DNA from 3 places in the Streptomyces sp. NBC_00557 genome. Region 3 is predicted to be linked to each of the others. Evidence: riboswitches for the same ligand, from Rfam matches in the RefSeq annotation. Region 3 holds a riboswitch; each other region holds the start of a gene.
What was found. A riboswitch is a leader RNA that binds a small molecule or an ion and turns the genes downstream of it on or off. The one in region 3 is predicted to bind cobalamin.
Positions count from the first base shown of each region.

Region 1 (7,310 bases), 1.7 Mb from region 3:
AAGGTCATCCAGCCGTTGCCGGTCTGCGCGAGGGTGCGCATCATCCGGCCGTACAGCTCACGGGCCGGCAGGGTCTTCTTCGCCAGACCCGCCTGCTCGGCCTTGCGGTAGGCGGCGTCGAACTCCTCTCCCCACAGGTCCACCAGCTCCGGCACGTCGGACGGGGAGAACAGCGACCACTGCGCGTCGGCCTCGACCCGGCGCATGAACTCGTCCGGGACCCAGTGCGCGAGGTTCAGGTTGTGCGTACGGCGGGCGTCCTCGCCGGTGTTGTCGCGCAGCTCCAGGAACTCCTCGATGTCGGAGTGCCAGGTCTCCAGATAGACCGCGGCGGCGCCCTTGCGCCGGCCGCCCTGGTTCACCGCCGCCACCGAGGCGTCCAGCGTCTTCAGGAACGGGACGATGCCGTTGGAGTGCCCGTTGGTGCCGCGGATCAGCGAACCGCGGCCGCGGATGCGGGAGTAGGACAGGCCGATGCCGCCGGCGTGCTTGGAGAGCCGGGCCACCTGGTGGTAGCGGTCGTAGATGGAGTCCAGCTCGTCCTTGGGCGAGTCCAGGAGGTAGCAGGACGACATCTGCGGGTGCCGCGTGCCGGAGTTGAAGAGCGTGGGGGAGGACGGGAGGTAGTCGAGGCGGCTCATGAGCCCGTAGAGCGCGGCGACTTCGTCCACCGAACGGGGGGTGTCGTCCTCGGCGAGGCCGGCGGCGACCCGCAGCATGAAGTGCTGGGGCGTCTCGACGACCTTGCGGGTGATCGGGTGCCGGAGCAGGTAGCGGCTGTGCAGGGTGCGCAGCCCGAAGTAGCCGAAGCGGTCGTCGGCCCGGCGGTCGATCAGCGCGTCGAGCCGCTCGGCGTGCAGCCGCACGAACGCGGCGGTCCGGTCGGCGATCAGGCCCTCGCGGTGCCCGACGGCCACCGACTCGGTGAAGGACGTCACGCCCTGCGAGGCGGCCTCGGCGCGGATGGACAGGGTCAGCAGCCGGGCGGCCAGCCGGGAGTAGGCGGGGTCCTCGGAGATGAGCCCGGCGGCGGCCTCCGTGGCCAGCTCGCGCAGCTCGGCCTCGTCGGCGCGGGCCGACCGGCCGCGCAGCGCGGCGGCGGCGACCCGGCCGGGGTCGGTGTCGGGGAGGTCGGCGGTCAGCCCGGTCAGGGTCCGCAGCAGCGCGGCGCCGGGACCGTCGGTCTCCTCGGCGGCCGGGATGCCGCTGTCTGAAGCCGGATCTGCTGGCGCGATGGTCACGTGGGGCTCTCTCCCTGCTCGGCACGGGGGCCTTCGCTTCAGGGCAGGGGGCAGCCACGAGCGCACACGGCGTCGCGTCCGCCGGCCCATTCCACGAGGCCCGGACGTCTGGGGGCACCCGGACCGGACGGCCGGGTGCGCTGCCGGCAGGTCCTCGGACTGACTCCTGGGCGCAGACGCGCACAAGTACACCGTTGCGGGACAGTTCCGGATTCGCACCGGATTCCCCTGCGGCGACAGCGAGCATGAGCATACATGTAGTGCCGGGCTGTCGCGTCACCCCCAGATGTTGTGTCGGGGCGGTGTCAGAGCGTCAACTCATAGGTGAGCAGCGTGATGTCGTCCAGCTCCGGGAGGGGCTTCCAGTCCCGCTCGGGTGTGCGGACGAAACCCAGGCGTTCGTAGATGCGGTGGGCGGCGCGCATGGTGCGCTGGGTGGACAGGACCACGGCCCGGCAGCCCTCGGCGGCGCGTGCGCGGTCGACGCAGGCCCGCACGAGGGCCTCGCCCGCCCCCTGGCCGCGGGCGGCCGCGGCGACGGCGAGCATCCGTATCTCGGCCTCTCCCGGACGGGCGATGTCGGCCATCGGACCGGGGGAGGGCACGAAGGTGACCCCGCCGAGGAGGGCGCCGTCGCGCACCGCCACGAGAACCTCGGCCGCTGCCGCGCGCCGTGCCACGTCTCTGAGTTCACCGAGGTAGGCGTCGCTCTCGCCGAAGTCCAGGAGACCGTCCTGGAGATAGGCCCGGGCGGTGATCTCGCCCAGGGCGGCGTACTCGTCGGGCACGGCCCGCCGGATCACGATGTCCATGGCACCGAGTGTGCCGGAGGGGTACGGCAAAGGGCCGCCGGAACGTCTCCGGCGGCCCCTGGTACGGCGGTCGTTCAGTGACCGGCGCCCGCGGTGGCGGGCGGCAGCTCCACCTGCACCCCCGGGTCGCCGGCGTCCGCCGTGTAGTCATCCGGGCTGGTCTCGTCCACGCCCTCGGGGGCCTTCGCGGCCTTGAGGACGACGGTCAGGACCACGGTGACCACGACGTTGAGGACGAACGCGGTGAGGCCGATGTAGCCGATCTCGCCGATGCCGGGGATCTCCTTGGCCGAGCCGCCGAAGTGCTTCTGGGTCGGGGAGGCGACCCCGTACGCGGCGAGCGTGCCGTACACCATGCCGACCGCCCAGCCGGCGAGCAGCGCCCAGCGGTGGAACCAGCGGGTGAACAGGCCGCCGACCAGGGCCGGGAAGGTCTGCAGGATCCAGATGCCGCCCAGCAGCTGGAAGTTGATCGCGACCGTCTTGTCCATGGTGAGGACGAAGACCAGCGCGCCCACCTTCACCAGCAGCGACACGATCTTGGAGACCTGCGCCTCCTGCTTCGGCGTGGCGTCCGGCTTGATGAAGTCCTTGTAGATGTTGCGGGTGAACAGGTTCGCCGCCGCGATCGACATGATCGCCGCCGGGACCAGCGCGCCGATGCCGATCGCCGCGAAGGCCACGCCCGCGAACCAGTCCGGGAACATGTCCTCGAACAGCTGCGGGATCGCCAGCTGCCCGTTGGTGACCTTCACGCCGGCCGCGATCGCCATGAAGCCCAGCAGGGCCAGCAGGCCGAGCATCAGGGAGTACAGCGGCAGGATCGTGGTGTTGCGGCGGATCACCTCACGGCTCCTGGAGGAGAGCGTCGCGGTGATCGAGTGCGGGTACATGAACAGCGCCAGGGCCGAGCCGAGGGCCAGCGTGGCGTAGGTCCACTGGCCGGCCTCCGGGGGCGTGAGCGCGCCGCGCGGCTTGCCCGTCGCCGGGTTGACCTGGCTGAACGCGTGCCCCGCCTTGGCGAAGACGTCGTCGAAACCGCCCAGCTTGATCGGGATGTAGATGATCGCCACCGCGATGACGATGTAGATCAGCGTGTCCTTGACGAACGCGATCAGGGCGGGGGCCCGCAGGCCCGACGAGTAGGTGTACGCCGCCAGCACACCGAAGGCGATCAGCAGCGGGAGGTCCTTCACGAACCAGTTCGTGGTGTCGCCGCCGCCCACGCCCATCACGTCCAGCACCGCCTGGATGCCCACGAGCTGCAGCGCGATGTACGGCATCGTCGCCAGGATGCCGGTCAGCGCCACGGCGAGCGACAGCCCCTTGGAGCCGAAGCGGCCGCGGACGAAGTCGGAGGTGGTGACGTAGCCGTGGCGGTGGCTGACCGACCACAGGCGCGGCAGGAACGTGAAGATCAGCGGGTACACCAGGATCGTGTACGGCACCGCGAAGAAGCCGGACGCGCCCGCCGCGTAGATCGCCGCCGGTACGGCGACGAAGGTGTACGCCGTGTACAGGTCGCCGCCGAGCAGGAACCAGGTGATCCAGGTGCCGAACGACCGTCCGCCCAGGCCCCATTCGTCCAGGGAGTGCTCGTTCTCGGCCTTGCGCCAGCGGGCGGCGAGGAAGCCCATGACCGTGACGGCCAGGAAGAAGAAGATGAAGACGCCGAGTGCGACGCCGTTGACACCGGTCTTCACTTCGCCTCACCGCCCGTCGCAGCTGCGGAGGAGTCCTGCGCGGCGCGGGAGCGCTGGTCGTGCTGCCACAGCTTGTACGCGGTCATGGTGAGCGCGGTGGAGATCAGCACCCAGGCCATCTGGTACCAGTAGAAGAACGGGATCCCGATGAAGGCGGGGTCCGTCTTGGCGTAGGAGCCGACCCACAGCATCGCCACGAAGGGCGCGACGAGGCACAGGCCGATGATCACCCGGACCGGCGTCACAACCGGAGGTCTCACTTCAGGACTGCTCGACATGGCACGGCTCTCCGTCCCCTCGCTGATCACCTGTGTAATGCGCAGGCAATCTAGGTGACGGGATCCCGCCAGTGGAAGACCTCGTTCAGATATCGGTATACCGATTCAGCGAAGGTCCGCGTGCCCTCACTCGGCAGGCCGCTTCAGCCTCGCCACGAACTTGTAGCGGTCACCTCGGTAGACGGACCGCACCCACTCCACCGGCTTGCCCTCGCGGTCCAGGGAGTGACGGGAGAGCATCAGCATCGGCAGGCCCACGTCGGTGCCGAGCAGGCCGGCCTCGCGCGGGGTGGCCAGCGAGGTCTCGATGGTCTCCTCGGCCTCCGCGAGATGGACGTCGTAGACCTCGGCCAGCGCCGTGTAGAGGGAGGTGTACTTCACCAGGGAGCGGCGCAGGGCCGGGAAGCGCTTGGCGCTCAGGTGCGTGGTCTCGATGGCCATCGGCTCGCCGTTGGCCATGCGCAGCCGCTCGATGCGCAGCACGCGTCCGCCGGCGGCGATGTCGAGCAGCCCGGCGAGCCGGTCGTCGGCGGTGATGTAGCCGACGTCCAGCAGCTGCGAGGTGGGCTCCAGGCCCTGGGCGCGCATGTCCTCGGTGTAGGAGGTGAGCTGGAGCGCCTGGGAGACCTTGGGCTTGGCGACGAAGGTGCCCTTGCCCTGGATGCGCTCCAGGCGGCCCTCGACCACCAGCTCCTGCAGGGCCTGGCGGACCGTCGTGCGGGAGGTGTCGAACTCGGCCGCCAGCGTGCGCTCCGGCGGGACCGGCGTGCCCGGCGCCTGCGTCTCGGTCATGTCGAGCAGGTGCTTCTTCAGGCGGTAGTACTTGGGCACGCGCGCCGTACGGACGGTCGTCCCGGCCTCGTTCTCCGCACTGCTGACGTCGGTGCTCATGCTCTGCCTTCCCGGCTCCGGTGCCGACAGCGACCGGCAGCCCACCGGTCACGGCTCACATCGTGGCACGGGTTCTTCTGTCAGGACTCCACCCGCACGCTCCGTGATCTCCTCTATATACAGCGGTGACCGAGGCTGGTCTAGTCCAACCGGCGGCCGGGCGGGGTCAGATCCCCTGCCACTCGGGCTTGCCCGCGTAGGTGTGGCGGAAGTAGTCGGCCAGCTTCAGCTTGGACGCGGCCGCCTCGTCGACGACCACCGTGGCGTGCGGGTGCAGCTGGAGCGCGGAGGCCGGGCAGACCGCCGCGACCGGCCCCTCGACGGTGGCGGCGACCGCGTCCGCCTTGCCCTCGCCGGTCGCCAGCAGCACCAGGTGCCGGGCCTCCAGGATGGTGCCGATGCCCTGGGTGATGACATGGTGCGGGACCTGCTCGATGTCGCCGTCGAAGAAGCGCGCGTTGTCGATCCGGGTCTGCTCGGTCAGCGTCTTGATCCGGGTGCGCGAGGCGAGCGAGGAGCAGGGCTCGTTGAACCCGATGTGCCCGTCGGTGCCGATCCCGAGCAGCTGCAGGTCCACCCCGCCGGCCTCGGCGAGCGCCCGGTCGTACGCCGCGCAGGCCGCCTGGACGTCCTCGGCGGTGCCGTCGGGCCCGAGGAACTTGTCCATGCCGATGCCGAGCGGCTCCAGCACCTGACGGCGCAGCACCGAGCGGTAGGACTCGGGGTGGTCGGCGGGCAGCCCCACGTACTCGTCGAGCTGGGCGATGCGCGCCCGCGAGGTGTCGACGGCACCGGAGCGGACCTTGGCGGTCAGCGCCTGGTAGACGGGCAGCGGGGTGGAGCCGGTGGCCACGCCGAGCAGGGCGTCGGGCTTGCGTCGCAGCAGCTGCGCCATGGCCTCGGCGATCAGCTCGCCGCCCGCCGCGGCGTCGGGAACGATGACAACTTCCACGCTGGGCCTGCCGTTCTGGAGTGGGCTCTGGGCGTCACTATGTGGTTTAGACCAATTTAGCAGAAGGGGGTCCGCCGGGACACGACCCCTCCCCGTTCCCGATCGTGCCACCGCGCCGGATCAGGTGGCTCCTCCCGGCCTTCGGGAAGTGCGGCGGGGCATCCCCCGGCGGACCCGCGACGGCGCGCCCGGCACGTCCCGGCGGACCCGCGATGGCGCGCCCCGGCGGACCCGCGACGGCGCGCCCCGGCGGACCCGCGACGGCGCGCCCCGGCATGCCCCCGACGGTGTGTCCGGCATGTCCCGGAGGCCGTGACGGCGTGCGCCGGGCGGAAGCGGAGGCGCTCGCGGAAATTGCCGGGGCCATCTGGTCCCGCGGCCGACCGAGGCGGGCTAGGCTGCATGGCATCCGGTGCCATGCGCCGGGTCGTGCAGGGGGCGTCATGCCGGTCAGGGCATGGACACAGCCTTGTGGTCTAGTCCACAATCGACAGTGGGCAGCCAACTGAACAAGCCTCCGCCTTCCCCGCACAGGAAGGCGGACCGAGGAACCGGAGCTCTCTGCCCTGACTGCCCCGGCTCCTCGACCTTCGGCCGACCGGGACCGCACACCCCACGGCCGATGATGCTCCGGGCTGCGGTGCCGGGAGGGTTGAGGGTCCCTTCCAGGCGCCGCGGCCCGCGGGTGTTTTTCGGCCACGTTCAAACGTGCGGGTACGCTCGCAGACGTGCCCTCCATGAACGAACTGGTCCGCCAGCACACCGCCCTCGACGACTCCGATCTCGAGTGGCTCCATCTGCTGGTCTCGGAGTGGCAGCTGCTCTCCGACCTGTCCTTCGCCGACCTCGTTCTGTGGGTGCCCACCCGGGACGGCACCCGGTACGTCTCGGTGGCCCAGATGCGCCCCAACACCGGCCCCACCTCGTACCAGGACGACATGGTCGGCCACCTCGTCCCGCGCGGCCGCCGGCCCATGCTGGACGCGGCGCTGGACGAGGGCCGGATCGTGCGCGAGGGCGACCCGGAGTGGCGCGAAGAGGTCCCCGTACGGGTCGAGTCGATCCCCGTACGGCGCGAGGGCCGGGTCCTCGGCGTGATCGCCCGCAACACCAACCTGCTGACCGTGCGCACCCCGAGCCGCCTGGAACTGACCTACCTCCAGAGCGCCTCCGACCTGGCGCAGATGATCGCGGCCGGCTCCTTCCCCTTCCCCGACCAGCAGGTCGACATGGACGCCTCGCCGCGCGTCGGCGACGGCCTGATCCGGCTCGACGCCGACGGGATCGTCCAGTACGCCTCGCCGAACGCGCTGTCCGCCTACCACCGCCTCGGCCTCGCCGCCGACCTGGTCGGCCACCACCTCGGGCAGACCACCGCCGAACTCGCCCCGACCCGCGGCCCGGTGGACGAGGCGCTCGTCAAGCTCGCGAGC
Region 1 covers NZ_CP107796.1:2,792,047-2,799,356, reverse strand. The annotation lists gene OG956_RS11590 (ribonucleoside-diphosphate reductase subunit alpha) at 1-1,241, opposite strand, end outside; cobalamin riboswitch at 1,370-1,494, opposite strand; gene OG956_RS11585 (GNAT family N-acetyltransferase) at 1,547-2,053, opposite strand; gene mctP (monocarboxylate uptake permease MctP) at 2,128-3,756, opposite strand; gene OG956_RS11575 (DUF3311 domain-containing protein) at 3,753-4,034, opposite strand; gene OG956_RS11570 (GntR family transcriptional regulator) at 4,161-4,925, opposite strand; gene nagB (glucosamine-6-phosphate deaminase) at 5,092-5,877, opposite strand; gene OG956_RS11560 (sensor histidine kinase) at 6,606-7,310, shown strand, end outside.
Region 1: another riboswitch for cobalamin. It lies ahead of OG956_RS11590 (ribonucleoside-diphosphate reductase subunit alpha); the one in region 3 lies ahead of OG956_RS04195 (CbtB domain-containing protein).

Region 2 (7,310 bases), 5.3 Mb from region 3:
CAGTCCGGAGATGTGCTCGCGCAGCGCGGAGTGCTCGGCGGCGCGCAGGGCCATCGTGGCGCCGGTGGACCAGCCGAGCAGGACGACCCGGCGGGCGCCGCTGCGGACGGCGTGGCGGATCGCCGCGTCCAGGTCGCGCCACTCCGTCTCGCCGAGGTGGTTCAGGCCGTCCGGCGGGCGCGGGGCGCCGGGGTCGCCGCGGTAGGCGAGCGCGAGGACCGGCATCCGGCGGGCGTGCAGGGCGGGCATGAGGTTCATGGCCTGTTCGCGGGTGGCGCCGAGGCCGTGCACGGCGATCAGCCAGGTGTCCCGGGCGCCGGGCAGGAACCAGGCGGGCAGGTCGCCGAGTTCGCCGGGCACCTGGACGTCGGCGTGGTCGAGGCCGAGGGCGGCGGACGGATCGCCGACGTACAGGTTCGGGGTGAACCACACCGCGTCGCCGGAGGAGAGGGTGCCGTGCGTGACGCGCTCCAGGCGGCGTACGACGGTGTCGGCGGTGTGCCGGGCGCTGTCCAGGACGGGGCCGACGACCGCGTGGGAGCCGTTGCCGGCGAGGCCGTAGGTGCCGGGGCGCAGCGAGGCCAGGTCGCGGGTGAGGGTGATCTGGCCGGCGGCGGTGCCGTGCACGGTGAGGCGGGGTTCGGTGGGCAGCGGGCGTCCGGCGGGCGCCTTCAGCGCGGCGTCGCTGGCGAGGCGGCCGGCGGCGACGGACGCCACGGCCACGCCGGCGGCTATGGCCGTGGTGAGGGCGGTCGCTTTGACGGGGCGCACGGGTCCAGTGTCCCGGGGGTTGCCGTCACCGGCCAGTGGAGCGGCGGGGGCAGGTGAGGAGCGTCGCGGTGCGGGCGGATCCGGAACCGCCGGGGTGGTCCGTCGCGGCCCGGCGCCGTTGCGGATCCGGCGGACCGGCGTGAGGCGGCGCCGGCGGCGGGAGAGGCGGTCGACGAGGCGTCGGAGCAGGGTGCTGTGCGGCAAGGTGTCACCTCCGTTGGCCGTACCCCCTCAACCGTTCCCCGGTCTCGGCGAGTTGTGCCTCCGTCAGCAGGGACGGGGTCAGGCCGGGCACCGAGGACGCCGTCAGCCACAGGCGGCACATCCACTCCAGCTGGGCGGTGCGGTCGTAGGCCTGGTCCAGGCCGGCGCCGTAGGTGAGCGTGCCGTGGTTCTGCAGCAGGCAGCCGGAGCGGCCGGCCAGGGCGCGCAGCATGTTCTCGGCGAGTTCGTCGGTGCCGTACGTGGCGTAGGGGGCGACGCGGACGGGGCCGCCGAGGGCCGCGGCCATGTAGTGGACCAGGGGCAGCTCGGGCACGAGCGTGGACACCGCCGTCGCGTGCACGGCGTGGGTGTGGACGACCGCGCGGGCGTCGGTGGTGCGGTACACGGCGAGGTGCATGGGCAGCTCGCTGGTCGGCACCAGGGTGCCGAGCACCTGTCGCCCGGTGAGGTCGACGCCGGTGATGTCCTCCGGGGTCAGCCGGTCGTACGGCACTCCGGAGGGGGTGACCAGCACCAGGTCGCCCACGCGCGCGGAGACGTTCCCGGAGGTGCCGACCACCAGCCCGTCGGCCACACTCCGCCGCGCCGTCGCGACCAGCTCCGCCCAGATCCGCTCCTGCTCCGCGTCCCGCCGCTGCTCAGCCATACAGCGATCTTGCCAGTCAGGGCCCGCGGGAGGGAGGCGGACCCTGATTTCTCCGGCCGCGAGCACGGTCCCGCCGGCGGCGTCCATGAGGAGGAGCACGCCGGGTGCCCTTCCGGCCGCGAGCGGGGCTGCAGGGGAGCACGGGCCGTGAGCTTCGGGCCGCGGGGCGAGCCTGCACAGGAGCACGAACCGTGACCTTCGGGCCGCGGGCGGCGCTTCTCGCCGACCGCGTCCACGGTAAGAGCGCGGACGGTCTCTCTCCGGCCGCCACCGACGACCCCGCAGGCCGCACCCACAGGCCGGACATCGCCTGCCAGCCACGACCGCACTCGGCGCCAACCGCACCCACGGGAAGAGCGCGGGCTGTTGTCGCCCGGCCGCGAGCGCGGTTCCGCAGCCCGCCGCGCCGCGAGTGCGGAGCACCGTTCTTCCGGCCGCGCGCGGCGATCCTGCCGGCCGGGCCCGGCGTATGCGGGCGGTCCGGGGTTGACCGCCACGGCGCCGGCCCGCCGCCGTCGGGCGCATCCACGGGAGGAGCGCAGCCCCCGGCGTTCCCGGCTTCCGCCGAGCACAGCGTTGCGTCGGCCGTGCCCCCGTAGGACCCCCCGTCCAGCCACCACAAAGCCGCACCCCCGATCGGGCGAAATCAGTCTGAATCGCCGTAAATAGCCACCGTTTCGGATGATCAGCAGGCCTTCAATGGTCCCTCTTGCCCGCCGGACGACCCGTCCGTCCGCAGACCCCGGGGAGACACATGGCCCGTGAACGCACCCTGCTCCGTCGCCGCGCCGGTGTCCTCGCGGCGGCCATGGCGGCGCTCGCTCTCGCGGGCACCGCGTCCGCCGCCGCCGGACCTCCGGCGCTGGTCGCGGGACTGCCGCGGGGGCACGACGTCTCGTCGCACCAGAAGTACGTCGACTGGCAGGGCGCCCGGTCCGCGGGCGCGCGGTTCGTCTACGTCAAGGCGACCGAGTCCACGGACTACGCCAACCCCTACTTCTCCGGGCAGTACGACGGCGCGGGCGGCGCGGGCCTGTACCGGGGCGCGTACCACTTCGCGCTGCCGGACAGGTCCTCCGGCGCCCGGCAGGCCGCCTACTTCGTGCAGCACGGCGGTGACTGGGCGGCGGACGGCCGCACCCTGCCGCCCGCGCTGGACATCGAGTACAACCCCTACAGCAGCAAGCACCGGTGCTACGGGCTGGGCTGGAAGCGGATGGTCGGCTGGATCCGGTCGTTCAGCGACGAGGTCAGGCAGGAGACCGGCCGCCGCCCGGTGATCTACACGACCGCCCAGTGGTGGCGGCAGTGCACCGGCGACAGCCACGCGTTCTCGAAGAACCACGCCCTGTGGATCGCCCGGCACAGCGCCTCGGGGCCGGGCAGGCTGCCCGGCGGGTGGCGGTACTGGACCTTCTGGCAGTTCGCGACCAAGGGCCGGCTGCCGGGTGACCAGAATCTCTTCAACGGGTCCGCGAGCCGGCTGAAGATCCTCGCCCGGGGCCGGTAGCCAAGGGGCGCCTGGGCCGATGAGGCCGGGCCGGGGAAAGCGGAAGCCCGACCCTCCCCTTTCGACACCCCCACGCCTGCCTCAGTTCATCTTCCGTTCACCCAGGTTGCCTACGTTCGTCCAGCCAATGACCTCGAACGATTGCCTGGGCAAATGGAAAGCTTCTCGCTGATCCTCGCGATAGTGGTGGTGACCGCTCTCGCGTTCGATTTCACGAACGGTTTCCACGACACCGCGAACGCGATGGCGACAACCATCTCCACCGGCGCTCTGAAGCCCAAGATCGCGGTGGCCATGTCCGCCGCCCTCAACCTGGTGGGCGCCTTCCTCTCCGTGGAGGTCGCGAACACGATCTCCAAGGGTCTCGTCGACGAGACCGGCATCCGTCCCGAGGTCATCTTCGCCGCCCTGGTCGGCGCGATCCTCTGGAATCTCGTGACCTGGCTGGTGGGCCTGCCCTCCAGCTCCTCGCACGCCCTGATGGGCGGTCTGATCGGCGCCGCCGTCGCCTCCGCCGGCTTCGGCGCCGTGCACGGTGACGTCCTGGTCACCAAGGTGCTGCTGCCCGCGGTCGCCGCGCCGGTCGTGGCCGGCGTCGCCTCGATGGTGGCCACCCGGTTCTCCTACGGCATCGGCGGCAAGGCCGAGGGCGAGGCCACCCGCAAGGGCTACCGCGCCGGCCAGATCGCCTCCGCCGGCCTGGTCTCCCTCGCCCACGGCACCAACGACGCCCAGAAGACGATGGGCGTCATCACGCTCGCGCTGATCGCCGGCGGCGCCATCGCGCCGGGCTCGAACCCTCCCACCTGGGTCATCCTCTCCGCCGGCCTGGCCATCGCGCTCGGCACCTACATCGGCGGCTGGCGGATCATCCGCACCATGGGCACGGGCCTGACCGAGCTGGAGCCGCGCCAGGGCTTCGCCGCCCAGACCAGCGCCGCCACCGCCATCCTCGCCTCCTCCCACCTGGGCTTCTCGCTGTCCACCACGCACGTCGTCTCCGGCTCGGTCATGGGCGCGGGCCTCGGCCGCAAGGGCGGGGTGGTCCGCTGGTCCACCGCGACCCGCATGGCCGTAGCCTGGGTGCTCACCCTCCCGGCCGCCGCGCTGGTCGGCGCGGGCGCCGAGACCGTCACGGCTCTCGGCGACTGGGGCACTGCGGTGGTCGCCGTCTTCCTCGTCGCCGCGAGCGCCGGGATCTGGAAGCTCTCCCGCCGCGAGGTCATCGACCACACCAACGTCGTGGACCCGTCCGCGGAGCCGGCCGGTGTGGTGACCACCGCCATCGCCGCCGTGACCCCGCCCCCGGCGGGCACGATCGGCGAGGACCTGACGGCCACCATCCCGGCCCCGGCCGCCGCCGAGCCCACGCCCGAGGCCGTCCCGCCGGCCGCCACCGTCTGACCCCGGCCACACCGGTACCCAAGGAAGCAACCCCATGAAGATCGACTGGTCGGCCCTCGGCTCCGTCTTCGGCGTCAGCCTCGCGTTCACGGTGGGCCTGGTCGCCCTGTTCACCCTCGGCGTCAACGGTCTGGCGCGGCGCGAGAAGGCCGCGGCGCAGGGCGGCTCCGCCGCCCTCGCGGTCACCGCCGCCTACGTCTGCTTCGCCGCGTGCGCGGCGGCGGTGGCGTACGGCATCGTCCTCATCGTCTCCAAGTCCTGACCGTCATCGTCTCCACGTCCTGACCGGAGTCGTCTCCGCGTCCTGGCCGAGCCGCACGCATCGGGCATCCCGAAGGCTCCCCTCCGCCGCTGACGGAGGGGAGCCTTCGCCGTGCCCAGCCGTCACGGGCGTCCCGCAGTGTGGGGATCGGCACACTCTCCCCGCGCAGGTCAACGGCAAGTTGACGGCCGTTCCGGGCCCGTGGTGGACTGCCCAGGCCATGTACGGCGGCAAGAGAGGAAGCCGGTGCGAATCCGGCGCGGTCCCGCCACTGTCACCGGGGAAGAACCCGGGAGCCAGGAACTCTCACCGCCGAATCTCGTCGAACCAGGGCGCGGACACCCTGAGTGAGGACATCGATCGCCATGCCCGGCTGCCGAAGGACAAGGACCGCTACCAGGCCCGCACTTCACCCCACGGCCGGCTGAGCCGATGGGTGCCGATCGCACGTACGCGTACGGCGCCGCCGCCGGCCTTCTCGGAGACCTGCTCCTCGGCGATCCGCGCCGCGGGCATCCGGTCGCCGTGTTCGGGCGTGCGGCCGCTGCCGTGGACCGCGCGTTGTGGCACGACCACCGCGGCTGGGGCGCCCTGCACACCACCGTGTGCGCCGGTGGCGCCGTCGCACTCGGCACGCTGGCCGCACGCGTCGTACGCCCCTCCCCCGCCGCCTCCGTCGCGCTGACCGCCGCCGCCACCTGGGCGGTCGTCGGCGGCACCTCGCTCGCCCGCGAGGCCCGCGCGATCGGCCGCGCGCTGGAGTCCGGGGACGTCGAGGCGGCGCGGGCGCGGCTGCCGCATCTGTGCGGCCGGGACCCGCAGGCGCTGGACGCCGACGGAATCGCCCGGGCCGTGGTGGAGTCCGTCGCCGAGAACACCTCCGACGCCGTCGTGGGCGCCCTGGTGTGGGGGGCCGTGGCCGGGGTGCCGGGGCTGCTGGGCTTCCGGGCCGTCAACACCCTGGACGCGATGGTGGGTCACAGGTCCCCCCGCTACCGGCGCTACGGCTGGGCTTCCGCCCGCCTCGACGACGTGGCCGGCTGGCCGGGGGCGCGGCTGACCGCCGTCCTCGCCGCCGTCGCCGGCCCCGACCCGCGCGGCGCCCTGCGCGCCTGGAAGGCCGACGCGGCCCGGCACCCGAGCCCCAACGCCGGCCCGGTGGAGGCGTCGTTCGCGGGCGCCCTCGGCGTCCGGCTGGGCGGAACCCTCTCCTACGGCGGCCGGATCGAGCACCGGCCGGTCCTCAACGGGGCCGCCGGGCGCGCCGTCCGGGTCACCGACATCGACCGGGCCGTACGGCTCTCGCGCCGCGTCGGCCTGCTCGCGCTCGGCGTCACCCTCGCCGCGCGCCGACTCGTGAAGGGACACACGGCATGACAGGGGGCGGGCTGCTGGTCGCCGGGACCACCTCCGACGCCGGGAAGAGCGTCGTGACGGCCGGGATCTGCCGGTGGCTGGTGCGTCAGGGCGTGAAGGTCGCGCCGTTCAAGGCGCAGAACATGTCGCTCAACTCCTTCGTGACCCGCGAGGGCGCGGAGATCGGCCGGGCGCAGGCCATGCAGGCCCAGGCCTGCCGGATCGAGCCGACCGCGCTGATGAACCCGGTGCTGCTCAAGCCGGGCGGCGAGCAGAGCAGCCAGGTGGTGCTGCTGGGCAGGCCGGTGGGCGAGCTGAGCGCGCGCGGCTACCACGGCGGGCGCCAGCAGCGGCTGCTCGGCACGGTGCTGGACTGCCTCGCCGAGTTGCGGGGCACGTATGACGCGGTGATCTGTGAGGGGGCGGGCAGCCCGGCCGAGATCAACCTGCGCCGGACCGACATCGTGAACATGGGGATCGCGCGGAACGCGCGGCTGCCCGTGCTGGTGGTCGGCGACATCGACCGCGGCGGCGTCTTCGCCTCCTTCTTCGGGACCGTGGCCCTGCTGTCGCGGGAGGACCAGGAGCTGGTCGCCGGGTTCCTGGTGAACAAGTTCCGGGGCGATGTCTCGCTGCTGGAGCCGGGGTTGGAGATGCTCAAGGGCCTCACCGGGCGTCGTGCGTACGGCGTGCTGCCGTTCCGGCACGGTCTCGGCATCGACGAGGAGGACGGCCTCAGGGTGTCGCTGCGCGGCACCGTCCGCGAGTCCGCCGTGGCTCCCCCGGTCGGCGAGGACGTGCTGCGCGTCGCCGTGTGCGCGATCCCGCTGATGTCCAACTTCACGGACGTGGACGCGCTGGCCGCCGAACCGGGCGTCGTGGTGCGGTTCGTGGACCGCCCGGAGGAGCTGGCCGACGCCGACCTGGCGGTGATCCCGGGCACCCGCGGGACCGTACGGGCGCTGCAGTGGCTGCGGGAGCGGGGGCTCGCTCAGGCCCTGGTGCGCAGGGCCGCGGAAGGACGCCCGGTCCTCGGCATCTGCGGCGGCTTCCAGATCCTCGGCGAGCACATCGAGGACGAGGTCGAGTCGCGGGCCGGCGCGGTCGACGGCCTCGGTGTGCTGCCCGTACGGGTG
Region 2 covers NZ_CP107796.1:6,436,732-6,444,041, reverse strand. The annotation lists gene OG956_RS28295 (alpha/beta hydrolase) at 1-771, opposite strand, end outside; gene OG956_RS28290 (class II aldolase/adducin family protein) at 980-1,642, opposite strand; gene OG956_RS28285 (lysozyme) at 2,397-3,152, shown strand; gene OG956_RS28280 (inorganic phosphate transporter) at 3,306-4,556, shown strand; gene OG956_RS28275 (hypothetical protein) at 4,591-4,818, shown strand; cobalamin riboswitch at 5,007-5,143, shown strand; gene OG956_RS28270 (cobalamin biosynthesis protein) at 5,251-6,195, shown strand; gene OG956_RS28265 (cobyric acid synthase) at 6,192-7,310, shown strand, end outside.
Region 2: another riboswitch for cobalamin. It lies ahead of OG956_RS28270 (cobalamin biosynthesis protein); the one in region 3 lies ahead of OG956_RS04195 (CbtB domain-containing protein).

Region 3 (7,310 bases):
GCCTCCGGATCCTCGCCCGGCGGCGGCCCTCGTACACCGGCGCCGGCGATCTCGACTCGGACGTCCGACTGGACCACCATGCGACCGTGGGTGGTGGAAAGAGGAAGGAGCGGTGCGGATGGCCGCGAGCGACGCCCCCCTGCGGGTGCTGGCCGTGGACGACGAGGAACCCGCGCTCGAGGAACTGCTCTACCTCCTGGAGCGGGATCCCCGGGTCGGTGCCGTGGTGCCCGCGGCCGGGCCCACCGAGGCGCTGCGCCGGCTCGGCCGGGCCCTGGAGGGCGGACCGGACGGCGGGGAACGCGTCGACGCCGTCTTCCTCGACATCGACATGCCCGGACTCGACGGCCTCGAACTCGCCCGCCTCATCGGCGGGTTCGCGGCTCGGCCACTGATCGTCTTCGTCACCGCGCACGACGACTTCGCGGTCCGCGCCTTCGACCTCAAGGCCGTCGACTATCTGCTCAAACCCCTCCGCAAGGAACGCGTCTCCGAAGCCGTGCGCCGGGTCGCCGAACTCGTCCGCGCCGGACAGGGACCCCGGCCGGCCGCCCTGCCGCCGCCCGCCCCCGCCTTCGACGACCACGTCCCCGTCGAACTGGGCGGGGTGACCCGGTTCGTGCCCATCGCCGACATCACCCATGTCGAGGCCCAGGGCGACTACGCGCGCCTGCACACCCCCCACGGCAGCCACCTGGTGCGCGTCCCGCTGTCCACCCTGGAGGAACAGTGGCGCGCCCGCGGGTTCGTCCGCATCCACCGCAGCCGGCTCGTCGCCCTCGGCCGCATCGAGGAACTCCGCCTGGACGGCGGCAACGTGTCCGTACGGATCGGCGACCGCCTCCTCGCCGTGAGCCGGCGCAACGCCCGCGAACTGCGCGACCTGCTGACCAGACACGCGGCGGGCAGGGCGCGGTGAGCCGCCCGGCCGTCCGCCGGGTGACGGAGCTGTGGCGATTCCGGTCCGGCCGCTGTCCCGGCACGTGCCCGCTGCGTACACTCGCCGCAGCACAAGGCGATCACCGCGGCGTCGGGGAGTGCGGCATGGGTGCGGAATCCGTCCCTCGCAGAGAGGTGGTCACCGCACGGCCGCGCCCCGCCGGCCATACGACCGCACCCCGCCCCGCGCCCTCCCCGCACCCCACCTCCGAGGCGGCCGCAAGCCGGCTGATACGGCGTCAGCTGCGGGCCGCGCTCACCGCAACCGCCCTCCTCACGCTCCTGCTCGGCCTGCTCCCCGTCCTGCTGCGGATCCTCCCGCTCGCCGACGCCGCACCCCGCGTCCCCCTGGCCGTCTGGCTCCTGCTGGGCGTGGCGCCGTACCCCGCCCTGCTCGCCATCGGCGTCTGGTACGTGCGCCGCGCCGAACGCAACGAGACCGGCACGGCCGTCGGCACGCCCGCGGAACGCCCCTGACCATGCGCCGACTTGCCGCCGGAGCCGGCCGGTGAACCAGACGTACGGCATCGTGGGCGTGACCGCCGTGATCCTCGCCACGGTCCTCGTCGGCGCGCTCGGCCTGCGCATCTCCCGCACCACCTCCGACTTCTACGTCGCCTCCCGCACCGTCGCCCCGCGCCTGAACGCCTGCGCGGTCAGCGGCGAGTACCTCTCCGCCGCCTCCTTCCTCGGCGTCGCCGGACTGGTCCTCGCCCAGGGCGTCGACATGCTCTGGTTCCCCATCGGCTACACCGCCGGGTTCCTGGTCCTGCTGGCCTTCGTCGCCGCCCCGCTGCGCCGCTCCGGCGCCTACACGCTGCCCGACTTCGCCGAGGCCCGGCTGGAGTCCCGGGCGGTGCGCAGGACCGCCGGCGTGCTCGTCGTCGGCATCGGCTGGCTGTACCTGCTGCCCCAGCTGCGCGGCGCCGGCCTCACCCTGCGGCTGCTCACCGGCGCCCCCGGCTGGCTCGGCGGGCTCATCGTCGCCGTCGTGGTGACCGCGGCCGTCGCCGCGGGCGGCATGCGCAGCATCACCTTCGTCCAGGCCTTCCAGTACTGGCTCAAACTCACCGCCCTGCTGGTGCCCGTCGTGTTCCTGCTGCCGGCCTGGCGCGGCGACGGCGCCCCGGCCGCCGCCTGGGACGAACGGCCCGTCTTCCACCGCTCCACCGAGGTGCGCCTGGACCGGACGCTCACCCTCACCGTGCGCGAACCGGTCCGCGTGACCGCGTCCGGGACGGTCGACGGCCGTACGGTGCACGGGACTTCCGTGCGGCTCGGCGCGGGCCGTCACCGTGTCGGAGCGGACACGGCCCTGCGCTTCCCGGCCGGCGCCCGCGTCCCCCTGCCCGACGGCAGCCCCGGCCGGGCGGCGCCCTCCAGCTGGGCCAGACCGCTGTCCTCGGACCGCGGACAGCACAGCCTGTACGCCACCTACGGGCTGATCCTCGCCACCTTCCTCGGCACCATGGGCCTGCCGCACGTCGTCGTCCGCTTCTACACCAACCCCGACGGCCGCGCCGCCCGCCGCACCACCGTCAGCGTGCTCGCCCTCCTCGGCGCGTTCTACCTCCTGATCCCCCTGTACGGCATGCTCGGCCGCCTGTACGCCCCCGACCTGCTGCTGACCGGCGACACCGACGCCGCGGTCCTCGTCCTGCCGCAGCGGCTGCTCGGCGGTGTCGCCGGGGACCTGCTCGGCGCGCTCGTCGCGGGTGGCGCGTGCGCCGCGTTCCTCTCCACGGCCTCCGGGCTCACCATGTCGGTCGCGGGCGTCCTCGCCCAGGACGTCCTGCCCACGCTCGGCGTCCGCCACTTCCGGCTCGCCACGCTGCCCGCCATCGCGGTGCCGACCGCCGCCGCGGCCGTGGTCAGCGACCTGCCCGTGGCGGACGCGGTCGGCCTGGCCTTCGCCGTCTCGGCGTCCTCCTTCTGCCCGCTGCTCGTCCTCGGCATCTGGTGGCGCGGCCTGACCCCGCCGGGCGCGATCGCCGGGCTGCTCCTCGGCGGGGGATCGGCGTTCACCGCCGTGACGGCCACGATCGCCGGCGGCGCGCGCTCGGGCTGGCTGCACACGCTGCTCGCCTGGCCCGCGGTGTGGTCCGTCCCCGCGGGCTTCACCGCGATGGTGCTGACCTCCCTGGCGACCCGCGGCCGCGTCCCGCCCGGCACCGCCGCGACCATGTCCCGCCTCCACCTCCCCGAACCCCCGCCCCCCACCCGCCCCGGACCGGCGACGCCCTGACTCCAGGAGCCCCAGTGCCACCCACCGACACCGCCCACCGCCCCCCGGCACCGGCCACCGGCCACGCTCTGCCGGACCGCAGCGACCACGAGAACCAACCGCGCGGCACCGGCACGCCGTTCACGGCGTGGGCGAACCGGGGGCCGGGGGAGGGCGGCCGTGTGCCTCGTGCCGTGGTGGGCCGGCGCAGTCGCTGCGCGCCCGGCGCCTGCGTCCGCCCCGCCGGTCCGGTCCCGCCCAGGTCATGACCGTCCTCGGCACCGCCGCGCTCGTGCTGGCCGGGCTCGCGCTGTTCGTGCTCGGGGCCGCGCTCGGGCATGGTGCGGCGCGCCGGCAGCAGGAGCACTCCGCCGACAGCGAGGGAGCCCGCGCCCTGGCCCACGGCCTGCACAGCGCGGCGCTCGCCGCGGCACCCCTGCGCGCCGGGCTCACCCCCGACACCGCCCGCAAGTCCGCCCGCAGGCTGCGCCCGCTGCTCGGCACGCCCGCCCTCGCGCTCACCGACGACGCCTCCGTGCTCGCCTGGGACGGCGCCGGCGACCACCATCGCGCGGAGGTCACGGCGCTGCTCGCCCGCCCGCCCCGCGCCCGTACCTTCCCGCTGTCCTGCGACGATCCCCGCTGCCCCGTGCGCTGGGGCGCCCTGCTGCCTCTCACCGCCGACGGCCCGGACGGCGAAGGCGCCCCCGGCGCCCTCGCCCTGTTCGCCGCCGAGGAGTCGGCCGCTCTCGTGCGCGCCGGCGAGGAAGCGGCCCGCCGGCTCTCCGCCGACGTGGAACTCGCCGCTCTCGACGGGGTCCGCGCCCGCGCCCACGAGGCCGAGGTGCGGGCGCTGCGCGCGCAGATCTCCCCGCACTTCATCTACAACTCCCTCGCCAGCATCGCGTCCTTCGTCCGCACCGACCCCGAGCGCGCCCGCGAACTCCTGCAGGAGTTCGCCGACTTCACCCGCTACTCCTTCCGGCGCGAAGGCGACTTCACCACCCTCGCCGAGGAACTGCGCTCCATCGAGCAGTACCTGGAGCTCGCCCGCGCCCGCTTCGGCCGCCGCCTGAAGGTGACCCTGCGCATCGCTCCCGAGGTGCTGCCCGTGACGCTGCCCTTCCTCTGTCTGCAGCCCCTGGTCGAGAACGCCCTCAAACACGGCCTGGAGGGACCCGTGGAGCGATTGAGCGTGACGATCACCGCCGAGGACGAAGGCACCGAGGCCCGCGTCGTCGTCGAGGACAACGGCGTCGGCATGGAACCGGAACGCCTGCGCGCCATCCTGCGCGGCACCGCCGGCCCGGCCACCGGCATCGGCCTGAGCAACGTCGACCGCCGGCTGCGCCAGGTCTACGGCGACGACCACGGCCTGGTCATCGAGACGGGCGTCGGCGCGGGCACGAAGATCACCCTCCGCGTCCCGAAGTTCCGCCCCGGCATCCAGGCCCGCTCCGCACAGGGGTAGCCGCCGGCGCCGCTCCCGTTCGGCGGGAGAGGAAGATCACGTAAGGGGAGGCGGTCTTGGCCGTGCGCCTGTGACGCGGTACGGTCGGTCCGATATCGACGACGGCGGAACGGAAGCCGGTGGGAATCCGGCACGGTCGCGCCACTGTATGCGGAACCCCCGTAAGGGACCCGTGAGTCAGACCCGTGGCCGTCGTCCTGTGCACCACCGAGATGGGACGCGAACTCCCAGAGGAGGTCCTGCCATGGCGCAGACCGTCGCCCAGCCGACAGCCACCACCCCCGTCGTACCCGCCAAGCTGCCGCTGAAGGCGATAGCTCCCTGGGCGGTCTTCTTCGGCGTACTCATGCTGATCCTGCTCTACTTCGTCGGCGCCGAGCAGGGCGCCACCTCCGTGTTCAACGGCACGGACGTCCACGAGTGGGTGCACGACGCCCGTCACCTGCTCGGCTTCCCCTGCCACTGACGCCGGGGACACCGCCCACCCATGAACTCCGCAACCGTACGGAACCTGCTCGTACGGGGCATGCTCGCCGGCCTCGCGGCCGGCGTGCTCGCCCTGGTCGTGGCGTACGTGCTCGGTGAGCCGAACGTCGACAAGGCGATCAGCTTCGAGCACGCTCACACGCACGAGCACGAGACGGAGACCGTCTCCCGCTCCCTGCAGTCCACCGCGGGCCTCGCCACCGGCGTCCTCGTCTACGGCGTCGCGTTCGGCGGCATCGCGGCGCTCGCCTTCTGCTTCGCCCTCGGACGGGTGGGCCGCTTCGGCCCGCGGGCCACGGCACTGCTGCTGTCGGCGTGCGCGCTGCTCGCCGTGTACGTGGTGCCGTTCCTGAAGTATCCGGCCAACCCGCCGTCGGTGGGCGACCCCGGCACCATCGGCAAGCGCACCGCCCTGTACTTCCTGATGATGCTGCTCAGCGTGCTGCTGGCGGTCGCCGCCACGATCCTGGGCAAGCGGCTCGCGCCGAGCCTGGGCACCTGGTGGGCGACCGTGGTGGCGGTGGCCGCGTTCACCGTCGTGACCGGCCTGGCCTACCAGTTCCTGCCCGCCGTCAACGAGGTACCGAAGGACTTCCCGGCCACCCTGCTGTGGCGGTTCCGGCTCTCGGCACTGGCGATCCAGACCACGCTGTGGGCCGGATTCGGCCTCGCGTTCGGCGAGTTGGCCGACCGGCTGCTGAACCCCAGGCCGACGAAGGCCACCAGCGGGCACGCGGTTCCGGCCGCACACTGACCGGTCCAGCAGCCCAAGGCCCCTCGGAACCGCCCGAGGGGCCCTTCGCCGTGGCACCACCGCACCGCCGCACCGCCTCCAGGCCGTCCCCGCCGGAGCCGGCTATCCGGCCTCCTCCGACGCGGCGAGCGGACGCCCCAGACGCAGATTCCAGCGCCCGGCCCGGCCACTGAGTTCGGTGACCGTCAACGGCGGTACGTCGAGGCGCCAGAAGACGGACAGGGGCAGCCCCAGCGCGCCCACGACCGCCGCCCGCACCACCTCCGGCTCGACCACGGCGAGCGTACGGCCGTCCAGCGCCCGCGCGTCGGCCAGCCAGCGCCCGACGCGCCCGCACAGGTCGCGCACGGACTCACCGCCGTGCGGTGCGCACTCCGGGTCGGTGAGCCAGCGGCCCACCGCGTCCGGCTCGGCGGCCCCCACCTCGCCCAGGGTCCGGCCGCGCCAGCGCCCCACGTCGAGCCCCGCCAACTCCCTTGCCGGCACGCCGTCGAGGCCCAGCGCCACGGCCGTCTCCCGGCAGCGCACGCCGGGGGAGAAGAGGACACGCACCGCGGAGGGCAGCGAGCCCGCCGCCGCGCGGGACTGTGCCGCGCCGCCGTCGTCGAGCGGTCCGCCGTCGTCGAAACGCGCCTGCCGCGCGGACTCGCTCATCGCGGGGGAGACCAGGAGGACTCGGCTGGTCAAACGGTGGCTCCTGCTGTCGTCATGGCGGAACGCCGGCTCGGGTGCCCAGCCGTTCGGCGTGACCGGTGGGGAAGCGGAGCGCACGGACCGCGCTGGCGCCGGCCGCCTCATCCCGTGCCGCGCGGTCGCGACCCTAGCATTCGCGGCCGGGTCCGGTCGGGGCCCGTGGGGCCTGACCTTGGCGTGGGTGCCGACGGTGGCGGCGGTGGCGGCGCTCGCCGGCGGCGCGGCAACGGTCGGCACGGCGGTCGCCGTCGCCAGGCCGGGCCGAGCGGCGAGCGGCGGTCCGGCACGTGGGCGCCGGTGAGCTCGCTGACCAGCCGAGGGCCGGGCATGCACAGCCGCCGGACGCGGGCGTACCGCTCGGGTTCCCTCGGCGGCCCAGGCGATCTTCGGCTCGGCGGCCTGATGGTGATCGCCGAGCCACCCCCGGCGACGATCCCCGCGGCGCCGAGCCGCTCGTCGGTGAGCAGGGCGCACGCTTCCGCGCCGCGGCGCCGACGGCGACCCCGCCGGCGTCACCCGGGCCGGTCGTCGTGGCCCGTCCGGCGCGTCCGGCCCGTCGGGCGCGTCCGGCCCCTCGTGGCACGTCAGGCACGTCCGGCACGACCTCGTACGCGCCGACCGCCGGCGTCGTACCGTCCGGCACGGCCCGCGCCCCCGCCCCCGCCCCGCGGGGGCGATGCCCGCGCAGCGTGCCACCACCCACCGATCACACCGCGGGGCAAGGCCCCGGGGGCCGGTGTGCC
Region 3 covers NZ_CP107796.1:1,089,036-1,096,345, reverse strand. The annotation lists gene OG956_RS04215 (LytR/AlgR family response regulator transcription factor) at 119-919, shown strand; gene OG956_RS04210 (hypothetical protein) at 1,045-1,416, shown strand; gene OG956_RS04205 (sodium/solute symporter) at 1,448-3,184, shown strand; gene OG956_RS04200 (sensor histidine kinase) at 3,429-4,634, shown strand; cobalamin riboswitch at 4,702-4,842, shown strand; gene OG956_RS04195 (CbtB domain-containing protein) at 4,879-5,100, shown strand; gene OG956_RS04190 (CbtA family protein) at 5,122-5,874, shown strand; gene OG956_RS04185 (histidine phosphatase family protein) at 5,977-6,561, opposite strand.